2 regions of the Microbispora hainanensis genome follow, and region 1 is predicted to be linked to the other one. Evidence: riboswitches for the same ligand, from Rfam matches in the RefSeq annotation. Region 1 holds a riboswitch; the other holds the start of a gene.
What was found. A riboswitch is a leader RNA that binds a small molecule or an ion and turns the genes downstream of it on or off. The one in region 1 is predicted to bind thiamine pyrophosphate.
Positions count from the first base shown of each region.

Region 2: it holds a riboswitch for thiamine pyrophosphate, as region 1 does, so the genes downstream of both, thiO (glycine oxidase ThiO) here and OHB01_RS11155 (purine-cytosine permease family protein) in region 1, are expected to answer to the same signal.

Region 1 covers NZ_CP108086.1:2,402,480-2,406,883, reverse strand. Annotated here, with positions in the region: gene OHB01_RS11165 (ABC transporter ATP-binding protein) at 1-708, shown strand, start outside; gene OHB01_RS11160 (TetR/AcrR family transcriptional regulator) at 734-1,330, shown strand; gene OHB01_RS11155 (purine-cytosine permease family protein) at 1,385-2,725, opposite strand; TPP riboswitch at 2,716-2,832, opposite strand; gene OHB01_RS11150 (rhodanese-like domain-containing protein) at 3,094-3,417, opposite strand; gene OHB01_RS11145 (Fpg/Nei family DNA glycosylase) at 3,492-4,370, opposite strand; gene OHB01_RS11140 (TenA family protein) at 4,393-4,404, opposite strand, start outside.
Region 2 covers NZ_CP108086.1:5,077,628-5,082,031, reverse strand. Annotated here, with positions in the region: gene OHB01_RS23755 (Rv2175c family DNA-binding protein) at 1-30, opposite strand, end outside; gene OHB01_RS23750 (NAD(P)/FAD-dependent oxidoreductase) at 74-1,252, opposite strand; TPP riboswitch at 1,424-1,534, shown strand; gene thiO (glycine oxidase ThiO) at 1,523-2,659, shown strand; gene thiS (sulfur carrier protein ThiS) at 2,656-2,856, shown strand; gene OHB01_RS23735 (thiazole synthase) at 2,859-3,623, shown strand; gene pknB (Stk1 family PASTA domain-containing Ser/Thr kinase) at 3,977-4,404, shown strand, end outside.

The sequences.
Region 1 (4,404 bases):
TCCCCACGCCCGGACTCGCTCCGGTCCGGCACCCAGGAACGCGGCGGCCTGCTGATGGAGGGCGTCACCCTGACCCTCGGCGACGGCGACGCCACAGTCACCGCGCTCGACGACGTACACCTTGAGGTGGCGGCCGGCGAGTTCGTCGCCATCGTCGGGCCGTCCGGCTCCGGCAAGTCGAGCCTGCTCGCCGTCGCCGGCGCGCTCACCACACCGGACACCGGCCGGGTCCTGCTCGACGGCGTCGACATCACCCGGGCGAGCGCCCGCGAGAAGGCGCGGCACCGCCGCGAACGGATCGGGTTCGTCTTCCAGTCCGGCAACCTCATCCCGGCCCTCACCACGCTCGACCAGCTCCGCTTCGCGCTCGACGTGGCGGGCGTACGCCCGGCTGACGGTCACGACCCGCGAGAGCTGCTCGGCCGGGTGGGCATGAGGCACCGCGCCAAGCACCGCCCCCACCAGTTGTCCGGCGGCGAACGGCAGCGCGTGGGCATCGCCCGGGCACTCGTCACCCGTCCGGCCGTGCTGCTGGTGGACGAGCCGACGGCCGCGCTCGACCGCGCCCGCAGCGACGACATCGTCACGCTGCTCGCGCACGAGACGCACGAGTCCGGGGTCGCGACGATCATGGTCACCCACGATCACGATGTGCTCGGCCACTGCGATCGCGTCCTGTCGATGGTGGATGGGAGACTGTCGGAATAGGGCCGACCATGGCGGAGGGGAGCAGGTGCCACGCATTCGGGCGTCCACCGTCGCCGAGCATCGGGCCGCCCAGCACCGCGCGCTGCTCGACGCCGCCAGGGAGATCCTCGCGGAGACGGGCCGGCCGCCGACGCTGACCCGGGTCGCGGAGCGCGCCGGGCTGGCCCGGCCCAGTCTCTACCAGTACTTCCGGTCCTCCGAGGACCTGCTCAACGCGCTGGTGGAGGACGTCTTCCCCCGCTGGTCGGCCGAAGTCGCGGCGGCGATGGACGCCGCCGCGACCCCCGCCGACCGTGTGCTCGCCTACGTGCTGGCCAACTTCGAGCTGATCGGCGAGGGTGAGCACGCGCTGGCCACCGTCCTCGCGGAGGTCGCGCCGGGCGACACGGTCGCCGAGCAGAGCCGTGCCATGCACCGGCAGCTCCTGGAGCCGCTCGTGGAGGCGCTGCGCGATCTCGGCGTCTCCGCGGTGCCCGAGACCGCGGAGATGATCAATGCCATCGTGTTCGCCGGGTCCCGGTTGATCGAGTCCGGTACGGATGCGCAGATTGTCGGGGAGTCCGCACGGGCCCTGCTGGAGCCGTTCGTACGCACTGCGGACAGGAGCGGCCACCCGTCCTGAACCACCGGACCACGCCCTCGGACGACTCTCGCGGACGCCGATGAGGCTGTGCGCTCAGCGGCGAGACCGCAGGCGGCGGCCCGGGAGAGACAGCACGACGGTCGCCAGCCCGGCGACGAGGAACGCGGCGAGCGCGGCGTTCATCCAGGGCTGGTGGACGAACCCGATGGCGTCGCGGACCCTGGTCCAGATCCCGTCCCACCAGGCGACGGTCGGGGTGGAGGTCACGATCCAGTACGCCGCGAACCCGAGCACCCACGGCACGACCATGAGCCAGCGCGAGGGGGCGTCCTCGGCCGTGTTCCACCGGCCCCTGCCGCCGAGCAGGAAGTAGTCCACCACGAGCACGGAGAACATCGGCACGAACACCGCGCCGATCACGCTCAGGAACGCGCCGTAGGAGTTCACGTCGGCGAACAGCGCGATCAGCGTGGTGAGCACCCCGATCACGACCGAGATCACCCGGCGGTCCCAGCGCGGCGCGAGGTTCTGGATCGACACCGTCGTCGAGTAGACGTTCGCGAACGACTGGTCGGCCTCGCGCAGCACCAGGATGCCGAAGAACACGACTCCGAGAGGAGCGGCCACGAACGGGTCCCACACCTTGTCGCCGTCGTTGCCGACCAGGGCGAGCGCGGCGATGCCGAGGGCCAGGCAGGCCACCTGGGCGATCGTGTATCCGGCGACCACGCCGGTGAACGCCGCGCCGCTCGACCGCGAGTGCCTGGCGTAGTCGGCGGCCATCGGCACCCACGACACCGACAGCGCGATGACGTAGTCGACGGCGGGGGCGAAGGCGTCCCAGGAGCCACCCCCCACGGACGGCCCCTGCCGGAACAGGGCGATCGACAGCCAGATCATCGCGATCACCACGCCGGCGGTGACGTAGCGCCGCAGCAGCCGCAGCGCGCCGAGCGGCCGGATCGTCAGCGCGATCGTCAGCACGCCCGCCGCCACCGCCCACACCGCGTACGGCACCGCCGTGCCGAACAGCGCCTGCGCGCCGTTGGCGATGACCCACAGCTCGAAGGCGCCCCAGCCGAGCATCTGGATGATGTTCAGCACGGTCGGGATGTACGACAGCCGGGCCCCGAACAGACCCCGCAGCAGCACCATGGCGGGCCGCCCGGTGTGTACGCCGGGGATCGCGGCCAGGCCGACCATCGCCGTGCCGAGCAGGCTGCCGACGACGGCGGCGAGCACCGCCGCGGTGAACGTGAGCGGCTTGCCGCCCAGCGGGTCGAGCAGGAACAACGCCCCCGAGAAGCCGAGAAGGCTGACCCCGAGGTTGGCCCAGAACGCGCCCTGGTCGAGCAGCCCCAGGGTCCTCGGAGCCTCCTCGTCCAGAGTGAGGGGAACCTCCGCGTGCGCGTCGTCGACGACGGCAGAAGTCATCACACGCTCCCTACGCCGGCATTATCCGGACAGGTTCATGCGGTCGGCGGCACGAGTTCGATCCGCCCTCTCAGCCCGGTTTCGCCCGAGCTCCCGCGAGTTATTGATGATGTCTTGGGGATTATGACACTTATTTGACCGTTTTCCTACGCCACCCCCGCCCGTACGCGGTCGACGCCCGCGTCCGTGCACAAGCCACGCCCGCGCTCCCCACGCGACCGCCGCCGCCGTACGCGAGCGATACGCCCCGTGTCCACGCGACCGCAGCGCACCGTGTCCAAGCGACCGCCGCGCACCGTGTCCAAGCGACCGCCGCCCCGTCCGTACGCGATCGCCGCCCAGTCCCCAGACGACCGCCGTTTCCGTCGCTACGCGACGTAGGGCGTCTCTCCCGTCTCGCTCACCATGGGACGCCCGACCGCGGCCCAGGACCGCATGCCGCCGTCCACGTTCACGGCGTCGCGGCCGATGTGGTTGAGCCACATCGCGGCGTGCGCCGACCGGCCGCCGACTCGGCAGACCACGTACACCGGCCGGTCGTGCGGCACCTCATCCACCCGCGCCTGCAGCTCGCCGAGCGGGATGTGGACGGCGCCGGGCGCGTGGCCCGCCACCCACTCGTCTTTTTCGCGGACGTCCAGCAGGTACGCGTCCTCGGGCAGTGCCTCGGGGGCGATTTCCGGCAAAGTCATGCGCCCATTCTGACGGCACACCACCGATGCCCGGGCCCGTGCGGCGAGCTGTGACCCACGGTGATCCGCGGGCGCTACTTGAGCAGGCGCGACAACCGGCGGTCGGCCAGCGGCTTGCCGCCGGTCTGGCAGGTCGGGCAATACTGCAGCGACGAGTCGGCGAACGACACCTCCCTGATCGTGTCGCCGCACACCTCGCACGCCTCGCCCGTGCGGCCGTGCACGCGCAGGCCCGACTTCTTCTCCGACTTGAGGTCCTTGGCCGCCAGCCCCCTGGCCCGCCCGACGGCGTCGCGCAACGTGCTCACGATCGCGTCGTGCAGGTCGGCGACCTGGCCGTCGGTCAGCGTTCCGGCGATCTTGAAGGGGGACATCTTCGCGACGTGCAGCACCTCGTCGGAGTAGGCGTTGCCGATGCCCGCGATCACCTTCTGGTCGCGCAGCAGGCCCTTGATCTGCGTACGGCTGCCGCTCACGATCGTCTTGAGCAGGTCGGGCGTGAAGTCCTCCGACAGCGGGTCGGGTCCGAGGCCGGCGATGCCGGGAACGTCCTGGGGATCGCGCACCACGTAGACGGCCAGGCGTTTCTGTGTGCCCGCCTCGGTCAGCTCGAACCCGGGGGCGCGGCCGTCCTCGCCTGGTGACAGCCGCACCCGGACGGCGAGCGGGCCCTTGCCCGGCCGCACCGGTTTGGCGCCGGTGAGGTCGTCACGCCAGCGCAGCCAGCCGCCGCGGGCCAGATGGGTGACGAAGTGCAGGCCGTCGCAGTCGACGTCGAGGAACTTGCCGTGCCGCGCCACGCCGGTGACGAGCAGCCCGGCGAGCGCGGTGACAGGGGGATCGACGGTCTTGAGCGCCTGGAAGGCGGTCACGTCGACCCCGATGACGGCACGGCCGACGGAGTGCTCGCGGAGGAACTCGGCGAGCGCCTCGACCTCGGGCAGCTCCGGCATGCCCTCACACTAACCCCGCCCCTCAGGGCACGTC
Region 2 (4,404 bases), 2.7 Mb from region 1:
CCGGTCGATCTGCGCAACAGTAAGCGTCACGGAACCACCATTACCACAGGCGGGCCGCCACGAAACACCTCGATTAAGCCATAATGCAGTCGCGTAGCGGCCGGGCCGAATCCCCCACCCGCAGGGGGTCGAGCCGCCGGCCGCTCTCGATGATCTTCCGGCCCTGCACCACGTCGCGGGGGCGGTCGACGGTGAGCACCGCGGCGAGCCGGTCGTCGGCCTTCAGCCAGCACACCGCCCACTTCGGGTCCCTGCGCGGGTCGCCGCGCAGCACCATGCGGTCACCGGCCTCCCGGTGACCGGCGAACTGCACCATGTGGCCGAACTGCTCCGACCAGAAGTACGGCACCGGGTCGTAGACCGCCTCCTCGCCCAGCAGGGTGGCGGCGGCCACGTCGGGGGCCTGGAGCGCGGTGTCCCAGTGCTCGACGCGCAGCCGGGTGCGGAACCTGCGCGACCACCAGCTCGCGCAGTCGCCCACCGCGACCACGTTGGGCAGCGACGTGCGCAGGTGCTCGTCGACCACCACCCCGTCGTCGACCCGGACCGCCGACCCCTTCAGCCAGTCGACGGCCGGGCGCACACCGACGCCGGTGACGACCACGTCGGCCGGCACCCGGGCGCCGGACATGAGCGTGAGGCCGTCGGGGTCCACGCTGCCGACCAGCGCCCCGAGGCGCAGCTCGACGCCCGCCCGCGCGTACCAGCCGGTGGTGTGGCTGCCCACCTCGGGCCCGAGGGCCACGGCGAGCGGGCTCTCCCCCGCCTCCACGACGGTCACGGCGCACCCGGCCCTGGCCGCCGCGGTGGCGACCTCGGCGCCGATCCAGCCGGCCCCGACGACGGCCACGCGGGCCCCGGGGACCAGCCGTTCGCGCAGCGCGAGCGCGTCCTCGATCGTGCGCAGCACGTGCTGGCGGCCCTCGCCGCGCAGGCGGATCGGGGCGGCGCCGGTGGCGATCACCAGGCCGTCGTACTCCAGCTCTCCCTCGGTCGTCTCCAGCACGCCCTCGCGCAGGCCCTTGGCCGCCGTGCCGAGGCACAGCCGTACGTCGAGGGCGTCGAGATCGGAGTCGACCACGGTGGAGTCGGTCTCTCCGAGCAGCACCGCCTTCGACAGCGGCGGCCGGTCATAGGGGCGATGGTTTTCCTCGCCGATGAGCGTGATGCGTCCGGTGAACCCACGGAACCTCAACGCCTCGATGCTTCGCACGCCGGCCAGGCCGGCACCCACCACCACGACGTGATCCACAGCTCGACCATAGATTGCCGACAGGGGCCCTGGCCAACGGGGCCCCCATAACGAGTTGGGTAATTGACGCGCACTCGAACAGGCCCGGGTTGTGAGGCCCCGGGTGCTCTCACCACCCGGGCTCATCGGTCCCGCGATCGGCCGTTTCGGGCGGCGTACTACCCTTGGGGACGTAAGACGCGCGGGAGCCCGGCGGACCGGGCTGAGAGGAGAGCACGAGGCTCTCGACCGCCCCGACCTGATCCGGGTAATGCCGGCGAAGGGAGCGCTGTGTCCCGCACACCGCCACCCGGCGTTCAGTCCGGCTACGACGTCGTGATCGTGGGCGGCGGGGTGGAAGGCCTGGCCGCGGCCTGGCGCACCGTCCGGCGCGGCCTGTCGGTCGCGGTGGCCGACCCCTCCCCCGGAGGCGGCGCCACCCACGCGTCCGCGGGGATGCTCGCGCCGGTCAGCGAGGTGACCTACACGGAGGAGCCGCTGCTGCGGCTCGGTCTCGCGTCACTGGCGGCCTGGCCGGCGTTCCGGGCGGAGCTTGAGGACGAGACCGGCGCCGACCTCGACTACCGGACCGAGGGCACCCTGGAGGTCGCCCGCGGCGCGGACGACATGGCCGTCCTCGACGACCTCGCCGCCTTCGAGCGGACGCTCGGCCTGCGGGTCGAGCGGCTCACCGGGCGCGAGTGCCGCTCCTTCGAGCCGATGCTCTCTCCCTCCGTACGCGGTGGGCTGCTGGCCCGCGACGACGCCTGGGTCAACCCCCGCAGGGTCGTACGCGCCCTGCTCACGGCGTTCGAGAAGGCGGGCGGCACGCTGGTGACCGAGCGAGTCGCCGCGATCGACGCCCCGGAGGCGGGGGGTCCGTCCGTACGGCTGGAGTCCGGCGGGACCGTCGCGGCCGGGCAGGTCGTCGTGGCGGCCGGGTCGTGGTCGGCGTCCCTGCTGCCCGGCCTGCCGGTGCGCCCGGTCAAGGGCGAGATCCTCCGGCTGCGCGGGCCCCGGGGCTTCCTCACCCGGTGCGTCAGGGGGCTGGTGCACGGCTCCCCCGCCTACCTCGTCCCCCGGGGCGACGGCGAGATCACGCTGGGCGCGACCACCCAGGAGATGGGGTACGACGCGCGGGTCACCGCCGGAGGCGTCTACGAGCTGCTGCGCGACGCCCGCGAGCTGGTGCCCGGCATCACCGAGCTCGAACTCGCCGAGACGACGACCGGCTTCCGCCCGGGCACACCCGACAACCTGCCGCTCATCGGTCCCGCCGGGCCGCCCGGCGTGCTGGCGGCGACCGGGCACGGGCGCAACGGGGTGCTGCTGTCCCCGGTCACGGCCGACGCCGTCGCCGCGTTCCTCACCGGCGACGAGGTGCCCCCGGTCGCCCGGTTCTGCGATCCAGGGAGATTCAGCCAATGAAAGTCACGATCAACGGAGGCGCGGCCGAGCTGCCGGACGGCGCCACGGTCGGCGACGCCGTACGGACCCTCACGGCCCTCACGTCGGGGGTCGCGGTGGCGCTGAACGGCGAGGTCGTCAGCCGGAGCGCCTGGGACTCCACCCAGGTCGCCGACGGCGACGGCGTCGAAGTGCTCACGGCCGTGCAGGGAGGGTGAACATGACCGACGACGTCCTCGTGCTGGGCGGGGAGAAGTTCACCTCGCGGCTCATCATGGGCACCGGCGGCGCGCCGTCGCTCGAGGTGCTCGACCAGGCGCTCGAGGCGTCCGGCACCGAGCTGACGACCGTCGCGATGCGCAGGCTCGACCCGCAGTCGCGTGGCTCGGTGCTCGACCTGCTGCGCGCCCGCGGCATCAAGGTGCTGCCGAACACGGCGGGCTGCTTCACCGCCGGGGAGGCGGTGCTGACCGCCCGGCTGGCCCGCGAGGCGCTGGAGACCAACTGGGTGAAGCTGGAGGTCATCGCGGACGAGCGGACCCTGCTGCCCGACCCGATCGAGACCTTCGACGCCGCCGAGCGGCTGGTCGCCGACGGCTTCGTGGTGCTGCCGTACATCGGCGACGACCCGGCACTGGCCCGCAGGCTCCAGGACGCCGGGTGCGCGGCCGTGATGCCGCTCGGCGCCCCGATCGGCTCCGGGCTGGGCATCCGCAACCCGCACAGCATCGAGCTGATCGTCGAGGCGGCCACGGTGCCGGTGATCCTCGACGCCGGCATCGGCACGGCCAGCGACGCCGCGCTCGCGATGGAGCTGGGCTGCGACGCCGTCCTGCTGGCCAGCGCCGTGACCCGGGCGCACCGGCCGGACCTGATGGCGGCGGCCATGCGGCAGGCGGTCACGGCCGGGCGGACGGCCCGCCTCGCCGGGCGCATCCCGCGCCGCCGCTACGCCGAGGCGTCCTCGCCCGCCCGCGCGTCCTGAGATCCGCCGCACAGTCCGGCACCGTGGTCCGGCGCCACGGTCCGGCACCACAGTCCGACCCCGTGGTCCGGCACCACGGTCCAACTGTGCGGACCGACCCTGCGGTCGGGCACCACAGTCCGGCTCTGGGGTCCGGCTCTGCGGTCCGGCACCGCCGTGGCCTCTGTCCTCCTCTCGCCCGCCTGCCCCGGAACGCCGGCGCGGGCGAGGCGGGAGGCGGCCGATTCCGCGTCTGGTAAGGCCGGTTTTCGGAATCGGTATGGCTTTTCGGACGGCGCGCGAGGCTGCCGAATAGGTCTCGGTTTGGGATTCGGGAACACGCCCGGCGGCAAATCACCCGTAAACTCTGGCGAGTGGACACGACGCTAACCGACCCGCTCGTGGGGCAGTTGCTCGACGGGCGCTACCGCGTCGAGTCCCGGATCGCCCGGGGTGGCATGGCCTCCGTATACCTGGCTCTGGACGTCCGGCTCGACCGCACGGTCGCCGTCAAGGTGATGCACCGCTCGCTGGCCGAGGACCCGCAGTTCGTGCGGCGTTTCATCGGCGAGGCCAAGTCGGTGGCCAGCCTCTCGCACCCCAACATCGTGCAGGTCTTCGACCAGGGCACCGACGGGGCGCACGTCTACCTGTCCATGGAGTACGTCCCCGGCCGTACGCTGCGCGACGTGCTGCGCCGGCGCGGCCACCTCCCGGCCCGCGAGGCCCTGGAGATGGTCATCCCGGTGCTCGCCGCGCTCGGCGCGGCCCACCAGGCCGGGCTCATCCACCGCGACGTCAA